DNA from 2 places in the Burkholderia sp. YIM B11467 genome. Region 2 is predicted to be linked to the other one. Evidence: riboswitches for the same ligand, from Rfam matches in the RefSeq annotation. Region 2 holds a riboswitch; the other holds the start of a gene.

Region 1 (5,442 bases), on a different contig from region 2:
CATCCGCACGACTTCCGAGCCTTTCTCATAGACGGTCATCGTGTAGAAGTTGTTGATCTCGACGTAGCTTTCCGGGCGCACCGGGTGTGCCATCGGGCCCGCGTCCTCGGCGAACTGCAGCTGGCGCAGCACGCGCACGTCCTCGATGCGCTTGACCGCACGGGCGGCAGATTCGACCTCGTCGCCCGCGGCCATGTCGGCCGAGAATTCCTGGTCGCGGAACACCGTCAGGCCTTCCTTCAGGCTCAGCTGGAACCAGTCGCGGCAGGTCACGCGGTTGCCCGTCCAGTTGTGGAAGTACTCGTGGCCGACCACCGATTCGATGTTCGCGAAGTCGGTGTCGGTCGCGGTCTCGGGGTTCGCCAGCACGTACTTCGTGTTGAAGATGTTGAGCCCCTTGTTCTCCATCGCGCCCATGTTGAAGTCGCCGACCGCGACGATCATGAAGCGGTCGAGATCGAGCTCGAGGCCGAAACGCTTCTCGTCCCAGCGGATCGAGTGGATCAGCGAATCCATCGCGTGACGCGTCTTGTCGAGGTCGGCCGGCTCGACCCACACCTGCAGCAGCTTTTCCTTGCCCGAGCCGGTCGTGATCTTCTCCTCGATCGCGACGAGCTTGCCCGCGACGAGCGCGAACAGGTAGCTCGGCTTGCGGAACGGGTCTTCCCATTTCGCGAAGTGGCGGCCGTCGGGCAGGTCGCCCGAATCGACGAGGTTGCCGTTCGACAGCAGTACCGGGTACGCGGCCTTGTCGGCGCGCAGCGTCACCGTGTACGACGCCATCACGTCCGGGCGGTCGAGGAAGTAGGTGATGCGGCGGAAGCCTTCGGCTTCGCACTGCGTGAAAAAGTTGCCGCTCGACACGTAGAGGCCCGACAGCGTCGTATTCTGGTCGGGCGCGCAGGCGCTTTCGAGCGTCAGTTCGAACGCTTCGGGGACGTTCTCGACGGTCAGCCCGTGCTCGTGCGCGCGCACGGCGCCATGCGGCGTGCCATCCAGCCATGCGCCGACGAATTCGAGCGCTTCGCCCAACAGCTCCAGGTGCGGCGCGGGCGCGGCGTCCGGGTTGCGGCGCACGCGCATCGTATTCCTGACGATCGTGCGGGCCGGCGCGAGATCGAATTCGAGCGCGACGGAGTCGATGAGGAAGGCCGGCGGCGTGTAGTCGGCGCGGCGGATCACGGTGGAGGAAGCGTTGTCGGACATGGTCGTCGAGATCGGTGGAGTGGGGGACGGGCCCGCGGCACGGGCCGGGCGAACCGGGCCATTGTACAAAGGCTTGCGGCTGCGTGCCGGGCGAACTTTTTACCGGTTCCGGGAGTCCGCGTATTATCGGCATCCCGTCCGGTTCGCGCGGTGCGACCAACGGGTGACGGATCGACGAGGATCAACATGAAACGCGAATGGATTTTTCGCGGTGCGGGCTGGGCGGCGGCGCTGTGCGTGGCGCTGCTGACGGGCTGCACCAGCTACGTGACGACCCAGGTCACGGCCTTCTCCGACTGGAGCGGCAGCGACGCGACACGCACCTATGCGTTCACGCGTACCGATGCGCAGAAGAACAGCATCGAGCAGTCGACCTACGAGCCGATCGTCGGGAACGAGCTGTCCGCGTATGCGTTCCGGCAGGTGCCGCAGGCGCAGGCACGGTATCTGGTCGGGCTGACCTATGCGGTCGGCAGCGATCTCGTGACGGTGCCGCAGCCGGTCTATTACGACCCGTGGTTCGCGCCCGGGCCGTACTGGGGGCGCGGGCCGTGGGGCCCGTGGGGGCCCTGGGGGCCGATGCCGGCCGGCTATGTCGCGCAGACGTACCAGGTGTTCGATTACACGCTCGGCATCCGCATCACCGAGCGCGCGACGGGCAAGGAGGTCTACAACGTGACCGCGCGCACGACCGGCGACAACGGCACGCTGCTGTACGCGATGCCGTTCCTCGCGCGCAGCGCGCTCGCCGATTTCCCGCTGTCGAACGGCGCGGTCCGCTCGGTCCGGCTGCCGGTCGACAAGCGCGGCGGGCCGGCGGCGCCGGCCGCCAACGAGCGCGCGGTGCCGGCTGCGCCGGCTTCGGGCGCGGCCGTCGCGAAGTAACGCGGCGCCAGCGTCAGCCTCGGCGCGGCCGTCCGGCCGCGCCGGCCATCTCCGTTCGTCAGACCCCGATGCCCAGCAGCGCCAGTGCGCCGAGCACGACGAACAGCACGGCCGCGATCCCGTGCACGAGCTTCGTCGGCAGACGGTGCGCGAAGCGGTCGCCGAGCAGGATCGCGGGCACGTTCGCGAGCATCATCCCGAACGTCGTACCGGCCACGACCCCGATGTAGTCCTGGAAGCGCGCGGCAAGCGCGACGGTCGCGATCTGCGTCTTGTCGCCCATTTCCGCGAGGAAGAACGCCACGAGGGTCGCGCCGAACACGCCGAGCCGCGAACGGTTGGCATTCGCTTCGTCGGCATCGAGCTTGTCCGGCACGAGGATCCACAACCCCATCGCGATGAACGAGAACGCGAGCGCCCAGCGCATGATCGACGGCGTGACGAGCACGCCGAGCCATTCGCCGAGCGCGCCGGCGAAACCGTGGTTGACGAGCGTCGCGACGAGCACGCCGAGAATGATCGGCACCGGCTTGCGATAGCGCGCGGCCAGTACGAGGGAAAGCAGTTGGGTCTTGTCGCCGATTTCAGCGAGGGCGACGGCGCCGGTGGAGATCAGGAAGGCTTGGGACACGTATGGGGTTCCGCGGGCCGATGTTGTGCGTGCGAGCGACGATCCACGGCGCGCCGGGCCCTGATGCGGCGCGCTATGAACCATCGGTCTCGCCAGGCCTCGGTGGCTGCGCCCGCCATGGCCAAATGGCCAAGTCTGTTGACGGACGCCTCCGTCACGATGCGCGCCGGGGGCGCGGGACATCGAGCGGAGCGGCTACTCCCCAATGAGGGGCGAATTCTAGCACGGCGCGCGATGCGCGCGAAAGCGTGCCGGGTAGCGCCGTGCCAAGCGTCGGGGCGCGATCGGCGCGTGGCTGGCTGCGCGCATGCCCGGCATGCGCGGTGACGGATATGCCGCCGCGCCTGCCGGGACGAGCGCCCCGGCGCGCAGTGACGTGTTACGCGGCGGCGCGGCGTGCGGCGCCGCGCTCGTGGACGAGCTCGCCGGCCGCGTAGGTGCGGTACACCGCGCGGTCGTCGCCGAGCAGCGCGAACGCGAACAGCAGTTCCTCGAGCGAATCCGCGCGCTTGGTACGGCGCGCGAGCAGCGGCGTGGCCTGCGGATCGAGCACGACGAAGTCGGCCTCGGTGCGCGGCGCGAGCGTGCCGACCGTGTCGGCGAGGTCGAGCGCCTGCGCGGCGCCGGCCGTCGCGAGCCAGAACATCCGCGTGGCAGTCAGGTGATGGCCCGACAGCCGCGCGACCTTGTGCGCTTCGTTCATCGTCTGCAGCATCGAGAACGACGTGCCGCCGCCGACGTCGGTGGCGAGCGTGACGGGCACGTCGTATTCGCCGGCCTTGTCGAAATCGAACAGCCCGCTGCCGAGGAAGAAGTTCGACGTCGGGCAGTGCGCGACGACGGTGCGCGTCTCGGCCATCCGGCGGCGGTCTTCATTGTCGAGGTGGATGCAGTGGCCGTACACCGCGCGCGGACGCAGCAGCCCGTAGCGGTCGTAGATATCGAGATAGCTGCGATGGCCGGGGAACAGCTCGGCAACCCATTTCACCTCGTCGACGTTTTCCGCGACGTGGCTCTGCACGAACACGTCCGGATGGCGGCGCGCGAGTTCGCCGCACGCCTCGAGCTGCGCCTCGGTCGACGTCGGCGCGAAGCGCGGCGTCAACGCGTACATCTGGCGGCCCTTGCCGTGCCAGCGGTCGATCAGCTCGGCGCTGTCGTCATAACCCGATTGCGCGGTGTCGCGCAGGAATTCGGGGCAGTTGCGGTCCATCAGCACCTTGCCGGCGATCATCCGCAGGTCGCGCGCGTCGCTCGCCGCGAACAGCGCGTCGGCCGACTGCTTGTGCACCGTGCAGTAGACGAGCGCGCTGGTCGTGCCGCAGGCGAGCAGTTCATCGACGAAGAAGTCGGCGACTTCGCGTGCATGCTCGGGATCGCCGAACTGGCGCTCGGTCGGGAACGTGTACTTGTCCAGCCAGGGCAGCAAGCCCGGCGCCGGCGACGCGATCATGTCCGTCTGCGGATAGTGGATGTGCGTGTCGATGAAGCCGGGCACGATCAGCTTGTCGCGCAGGTCATGGACGATCGCGTCGCGCGCGAGCGTCGCGGCGAGCTGCGCATACGGGCCGGCCGCGACAACCTTGCCGTCGTCGACGATCAGGAGGCCGTCGGTCTCGTAGTTCGCGGCCTGGCTTGATTGTGCCGGGTCGCCGTTGAAGGTCAGCAGTTGGGATCGAAAAGCGGTTTGCGTCATGACGAATGGTCCTGCATCAAGGTAAGGCGAACAGAAGAAAGCGATCGACGCCGCGCGGGCGACGGCATGGATGACGCCGTCCGCGCGGGGGCGGGACGGCGCTTCGCGAGCGGCCGCGACGCACGGTGTGCGGTACGGCCGGATGCGATTGCACGGGCGTTCGTGGCGGCCGAAGCCGCCATCGCATGGTTGCCGGCGAACCTCGCGGCCATCGCGAGCGCGACCGGTGCGGCGGCGCACGGAACGGCAAGCCGCGACGGCACGCGCGGGCAGGCAACGATCGCGCAACACGCGTTCGCGCCGGGCGCACGTAGGCGACCGGCCTGGCGCATGGCCGAACCGGTGGTCGCGAAGCGGATGCCGTTGCCGTGATTCATCTGTCTAGCGTTCCTCGATGCGGGCCGTCACGCGGCCTGCCAGTACGCGTCGAGGCGCGCGAACAGTGCGTCGCGCTGCGCCGGGTCGATGAACGACGCCTCGAAGCCGTTGCGGATCACCGCATGGACTTCGGCATCCGTGAGGCGCAGCCCTTCGGCCGTCGCGAAGTAGTTTTCATTGACGTAGCCGCCGAAATACGCCGGATCGTCGGAGTTGATCGTCACCGCGACGCCGCGCTCGAGCAGCGCCTTCAGCGTGTGCTTCGCCATGTCGTCGAACACGCACAGCTTCAGGTTCGACAGCGGGCAGACGGTGAGCGCCGTGCGCGTCCTGGCGAGGCGTTCGACGAGCGCCGCGTCCTCGATGCTGCGCACGCCGTGGTCGATCCGGTCGACCTTCAGCACGTCGAGCGCTTCGTAGATGTAGGCGGGCGGGCCTTCCTCGCCCGCATGCGCGACGAGCTTCAGCCCGAGCGCGCGCGCCTTCTCGAACACGCGTGCGAACTTCGTCGGCGGATGGCCGAGCTCGGACGAATCGAGGCCCACGCCGATCAGCCGGTGGCGATAGCGCTCGAACAGCGGCAGCGCGGATTCGAACGTCGCGAGCGCGTCCTCTTCGGACAGGTGGCGCAGGAAGCACAGAATCA
Region 2 (5,442 bases):
AGTGAAGAAGGTCGACGCCGCGACCGGCATGGTCACGCTGAAGCACGGCGCGCTCGAGAACGTCGGGATGCCGCCGATGACGATGGCGTTCAAGGCGAAGGACGCGGCCATGCTCGCGCAGGTTCATGCGGGCGAGAAGGTCAAGGTTCGGGTCGAGAACGTCAACGGCACGCTGACGATCGTCAAGCTGGTGAAAGCGTCCTGATCGTGCCGATGCGGGCGTTGCCGACGCCCGCGTCGACGCAGTGACGCGCAGCGCGCGGACGCGGCGGCCGATGCCGCGTCCGCATCCGCGCGCGCGCGTGCGCGTCGGGCAAGGCGTCCGATTCTGGCGTTCAACGAGCCAGCGTCAGCACCAGATACCCCGCATACCCCGCGCCGTTCGCGAGCAGCGCCCAGATCGCAAGCCCGCGCGTGCGGGCATTGATGCGCAGCCAGGCCGCCGCCGCGAGCGTGATGATCACGCCGGTCAGCACTTCGGGGCGCGGCTCCCACGGCGTCAGCATGATGCCGATCGCCGGCAGCAGCGTGCCCTGGAACACCATCGCGCCGGTGATGTTGCCGAACGCGAGCGTGTCCTTCTTGCGGCGGATCCACAGCACGCTGTTGACCTTCTCCGGCAATTCCGTCGCGATCGGCACGATGATCAGCGACAGCAGCAGCGCCGATACGCCGAGCACCTGCGACACGCCTTCCACGCCGTGAATGAAGCCCTTCGCGCCGCCGACCAGCAGCGCAAGGCCGAGGGCCAACTGCAGCGCGATGGTCGCCAGGTTGGTCGGCAGGCCCGTGCGCGACAGCAGCATCGTATGCGGCGCCTCGGTGCCGTGCCCGGCATCGACGAGCTGGTTCGACGCGCGGAACGTCATCACGACGTACAGCACGTAGATGCCGACCAGCAGCGCGGCAAGCAGCGCGCGGACGGCCCAGTTGTGATGCGGCACGAACATCGCCGCGGTCGCCAGCGAGAACGCGGCGAGGAAGTAGTTCATGTCGCGCACGAACCCCGTGCGTTCGGGCGCGATCGTGCCACGCAGCCCGCGCGAGCGGATCACGGCGAGCGTCATCAGGAACGTGGTGAGCGTCGCGAGCATCAGCGGCGCACCGAGAATCGCGCCGACGCCGATCTCCTCGTTCACCGCCTGGTTCGCCGTGCCGCCGGCCAGCGCGAGCAGCGGCACCATGGTTTCGGGCAGCGCGGTGCCGACGGCCGCGAACAGCGAACCGGTGACGCCTTCGGAAATCTTCAGGCGTTCGCCGAGATGTTCGAGCGCATTGGTGAAGACTTCGGCGGCCACGAGGATGACGACCAGCATGAACGCCAGTTCGAGGAACATGAAGGTCATGCGGCACCTCCGCGGACAGGTGCGTCGATCGCGATGGCGCGTAGGGAGAAGGCTGCGGGGAACATGGGGACTCCGTGGTCGGACGCTGACGAACCATGGCGCATCCGCCGACGTCCGACCAGGAACGACGCGATGCGCCCATGGTCTCGCCAGACCGATTCGGCCGAACGCGCCACGGCTGGAAGCCGAGTGTGTTGACGCGTTCGCTTTCCGGGGGACGGAAAGCAGGCTACTCCCCAAAGACGAGCGCCAGTCTAGCCGAGCCGATTGCTTTCGGCAAGCTTGCGCGGCGATATCCTTTCGGCGGATGAGGAAAGCCGTGCGCGTGGCGGGTGCTCGTGTCGTCTCGGGAAGCAATCGCGTACGCGCGGCGGTGTCATGTGCGTGTCACGAACGCATCGCCGGCCGCGTCATCCCGCCGTACGCTCGGGAAATAGAGCGCGAACGTCGTGCGTCCGTCGTGGCTCGCGACCTCGACCTTGCCGCGATGCAGTTCCATGATCGACTTGACGATCGCGAGCCCGAGCCCCGCGTTTCTCGCCGCGCCGTGCCGCGACGAATCGATCCGGTAGAAACGCTCGAAGATCCGGTCGACCTGTTCGGGCGGAATCGCGGTGCCGCGATTCGTGACCTCGACGACCGCATAACCGGCTTGCGCGGAAACGGCCAGCTCGATCGTCGATGCGGCTTCCGCGTGTTCGAGCGCGTTCGACGCGAGATTGCTGACCGCACGCCGGAACAACGTTGCGTCCGCAACGACAGGCGCGTGGCCGTGCACGTCGATGCGCACGCCGGCCTCGTCGGCCAGCGCCTGGAAATACGACGCGAGCCGGCGCAGCTCGCTGCCCGCGTCGAGCTCGGCGGTCTTCAGGTGCTGCCTTGCATTGTCGGTGCGTGCGAGAAACAGCATGTTCTCGATCATCCGCTGCAGCCGTTCGCATTCCTCGATGTTCGAGTCGATCAGCGCTTCGTATTCTTCGGTCGTGCGGGCGCGCGACAGCGTGACCTGCGACGAACTGATCACGTTGGCGAGCGGCGTGCGCATGTCGTGCGCGAGATCGGACGAGAACTGCGACAGCCGCACGAACGCGCGTTCGAGACGGTCGAGCATCCGGTTGACCGACGTCGCGAGCTCGCGCAGCTCGACCGGGCCGCCGCGCGCGTCGAGGCGCGCGTTCAGGTTGTGCGCCTCGATGCGCGACGTCTGCCGGCCGAGGCTCTCGACCGGGCGCAGGCCGCGCGCGGCGACCGCATAACCGAGTGCGCCGACCAGCAGCGCACCGACGGCCGCCGCGAGCCAGATGTCGACGCGATAGCTTTCCAGCAGCGACTGGCGATCGGTCGCGGTGCGCGCGAGCGCGACCTGGATGGCCTCGCCCGACGGCAGCGTTTCACGCGCATACACGCAGCGCGACGTGCCGATGCCGGGCGGCGAGCACGTGAACGGGCCGCCGGCGCCACCGGTTCCGGCGGCCGGATGCGGCGCCGCGATCACCGACGCGAGTGTGTTGCCGGCTTCGTCGGAGTGCTCGACGAGCGCGTGGTTCTGCCCGTCGTAGATGTCGAGATAGACGCCCGGGTGAGACAGCAGCACCTCGTGGAATACGGCCGGATCGGCGCGCAGCGCGGCCGTCGAGCCGCTCGCGTGCGCAAGCTGCAGGAACTGGTTGAGCTTGCCGGAGATCTCGATGTCGTCACGTCGCTTCAGCTCGGCGGACAGCGAGCGATACAGATACGCGCCGGTCAGCGCGAACACGAGCGCGGCGACGACGGCGAACGCGAGCGTCAGGCGCCGCAGCAGCGAATACGAAGCCGGGCCGGCGGTCACGAACGATCCTCGAGCACGTAGCCCATGCCGCGGATCGTGTGGATCAGCTTCTTCTCGTACGCGTTGTCGATCTTCGCGCGCAGGCGCTTGATCGCCGCATCGACGACGTTCGTGTCGCTGTCGAAATTCATGTCCCAGATCTGCGACGTGATGAAGGTGCGGGTCAGCACCTCGCCTTCGCGTTCCGCGAGCAGTTGCAGCAGCGCGAATTCCTGTGCGGTCAGGTCGATGCGGTTGTCGGCGCGCCGCACGCGGCGCTTGATCAGGTCGACCTCGAGATCGGCGACGTGCAGGATGTCGCGGACGTTGCGCGGCGCGCGCCGCAGCAGCGAGCGGATGCGGGCCAGGAACTCGGCGTACGCGAACGGCTTGAGCAGGTAGTCGTCGGCGCCCAGTTCGAGGCCGGTGACCTTGTCCTCGATCGCCTCGCGGGCCGTGAGCAGCAGCACGGGTGTCTGCTTCTGCGCGCGCAAGCGCCTGAGTACCTCGAAGCCGTCCATTTCCGGCAGCATCACGTCGAGCACGACGAGATCGAAATCCTCGTGCAGCGCGAGGAACAGCCCGTCCTTGCCGGTTTCCGCGACGTCGACCGTGTAGCTCGCCTCCATCAGCCCCTTCCGGAGGTACGACGCCATCTTGGGTTCGTCTTCGACTATCAGTATCCGCATGGTGAGGCAGGCTATCGATGATTCCAGCCGGTGAGTGTAACGCCTGAGCTTACGGTGCCGCGCGTGCGCGAAAGATGACCGGCGGATGACGGAATTTTCATGAAGCACGGGCCGAAACGTCGAGCGCGCGTTTCATGAAAATCCGGTCATGTTTCGACCATGTCGTCGTCACGGCGGCGGCGATAAGCTGCAGCCGTCCTGTCTCCGGAGCGCGCCGTCGCGGTGCCGCGCCGGCCCATCCGGTCGTAGCCTGCCTGATTCCGCATCCATGTCGTACTGGCGCAAATTCATCCTCGTCGTGCTGCTGGCGCTGAGCCAGCCGATCCCGTCGTTCGCGACCGTTTCGATGCCGTGCGCGGGTGCTGTCGTGCCGGATGCGAACGAGATGTCGCACGCGATGCCGGTCGCGCAGGATGGTCATCCCGAGCACGATAGCCACGCGCCGTCGTGTTCCGCCTGCGTGTCCTGCTGCGTCGGCACGGGCATGCCGGGTGCGCCTGCGCTGCCTGCTGCGTCGGGCATCAGCGTCACGATCGTCGCGCATCCGCCGTCGGCCGTGGTCGTGTCGTTCCTGACCGGTGGCATCGACAGGCCGCCTCGCCGGATTCCCGTCTAGTCCGTGCCCGTGGCCGACAGGCCGCGATCTGCAATCCACGCCGGCGGCCGCGCAAGGCCTGCCGGACGACACTACGACGAGACCTATTCATGCGATTGATCACTGCGGCGCTGCTTGGCGCGGCGGCCATCGTGCCGTCGCTCGCGCCTGCGCAAACCCCGTTTCCCGATCCGGCGGACGCCGCCGCGACGGTGCCGGACGTCACCGTGACGTCCGCGTTCGACGGCTACCGGCCGTATCGCGACGACGAAGGCCCGGGCTGGAAACAACTGAACCGGGACGTGATGAAGCGGCCCGCGAAGCCCGGCAACACGACGGGTCACGGCGGCGCCCATTCGATGCACGGAGGGCCCGCGCAATGACGAACCTTGCGATAGCGCCGAGGATCGGTGCGGCCGCGCTCGTGCTGGCATTCCTCGCGGGCTGCACGACGTTTTCGAAGGACGGCGGCTTCGACGCCGTGTCGTCCACCGCGGCGGAACGTATCGGCAAAGACGCGGTGGTCGTGCGGACCGATGCCGACCGCGAAGCCGTCGACAAGCGGACCCGCGAACTGCTCGCCCAACCATTGTCGATGGACGACGCGGTGCAGGTCGCGCTGCTGAACAACCGCGGGCTGCAGGCGTCGTATGCGGAGCTCGGGTTGTCGGAGGCCGACCTCGTGCAGGCTGGCCGGCTGCCGAACCCGCGCTTCTCGTTCAGCCGCACTCGCGCCGGCGACGGCGAGCTGACGCTCGGCCGCACGTTCTCGGCGAACGTGTTCGCGTTGCTGACGATGCCGCTCGCGACGAATATCGAGCGCCGCCGCTTCGAGCAGACCAAGCTCGAAACGGCCGACGCGATGCTGAAGGTGGCGGCCGACGCGCGCCGCGCGTATGTCGAGGCCGTCGCCGCCGAGCAGGCCGCGAACTACGCACAACAGGTGCGCGATGCCGCGAGCGCGGCCGCGGAACTCGCGCTGCGCATGCGTCAGGCCGGCAACTT

The links. Region 2 has a riboswitch for manganese ahead of ACTRWB_RS03465 (sodium:calcium antiporter). Riboswitches for the same ligand answer to the same signal wherever they lie in the genome.
Region 1: another riboswitch for manganese. It lies ahead of ACTRWB_RS13000 (TMEM165/GDT1 family protein); the one in region 2 lies ahead of ACTRWB_RS03465 (sodium:calcium antiporter).

Annotation. Positions count from the first base shown of each region.
Region 1 is NZ_JBQVSQ010000003.1:218,525-223,966, reverse strand. Features, by position in the region: gene pepN (aminopeptidase N) at 1-1,206, opposite strand, end outside; gene ACTRWB_RS13005 (DUF4136 domain-containing protein) at 1,393-2,091, shown strand; gene ACTRWB_RS13000 (TMEM165/GDT1 family protein) at 2,150-2,722, opposite strand; yybP-ykoY riboswitch at 2,801-2,938, opposite strand; gene guaD (guanine deaminase) at 3,102-4,418, opposite strand; gene ACTRWB_RS12990 (hypothetical protein) at 4,485-4,790, shown strand; gene ACTRWB_RS12985 (adenosine deaminase) at 4,823-5,442, opposite strand, start outside.
Region 2 is NZ_JBQVSQ010000001.1:770,644-776,085, reverse strand. Features, by position in the region: gene ACTRWB_RS03470 (copper-binding protein) at 1-205, shown strand, start outside; gene ACTRWB_RS03465 (sodium:calcium antiporter) at 336-1,346, opposite strand; yybP-ykoY riboswitch at 1,420-1,596, opposite strand; gene ACTRWB_RS03460 (heavy metal sensor histidine kinase) at 1,723-3,174, opposite strand; gene ACTRWB_RS03455 (heavy metal response regulator transcription factor) at 3,171-3,842, opposite strand; gene ACTRWB_RS03450 (hypothetical protein) at 4,111-4,458, shown strand; gene ACTRWB_RS03445 (hypothetical protein) at 4,548-4,820, shown strand; gene ACTRWB_RS03440 (TolC family protein) at 4,817-5,442, shown strand, end outside.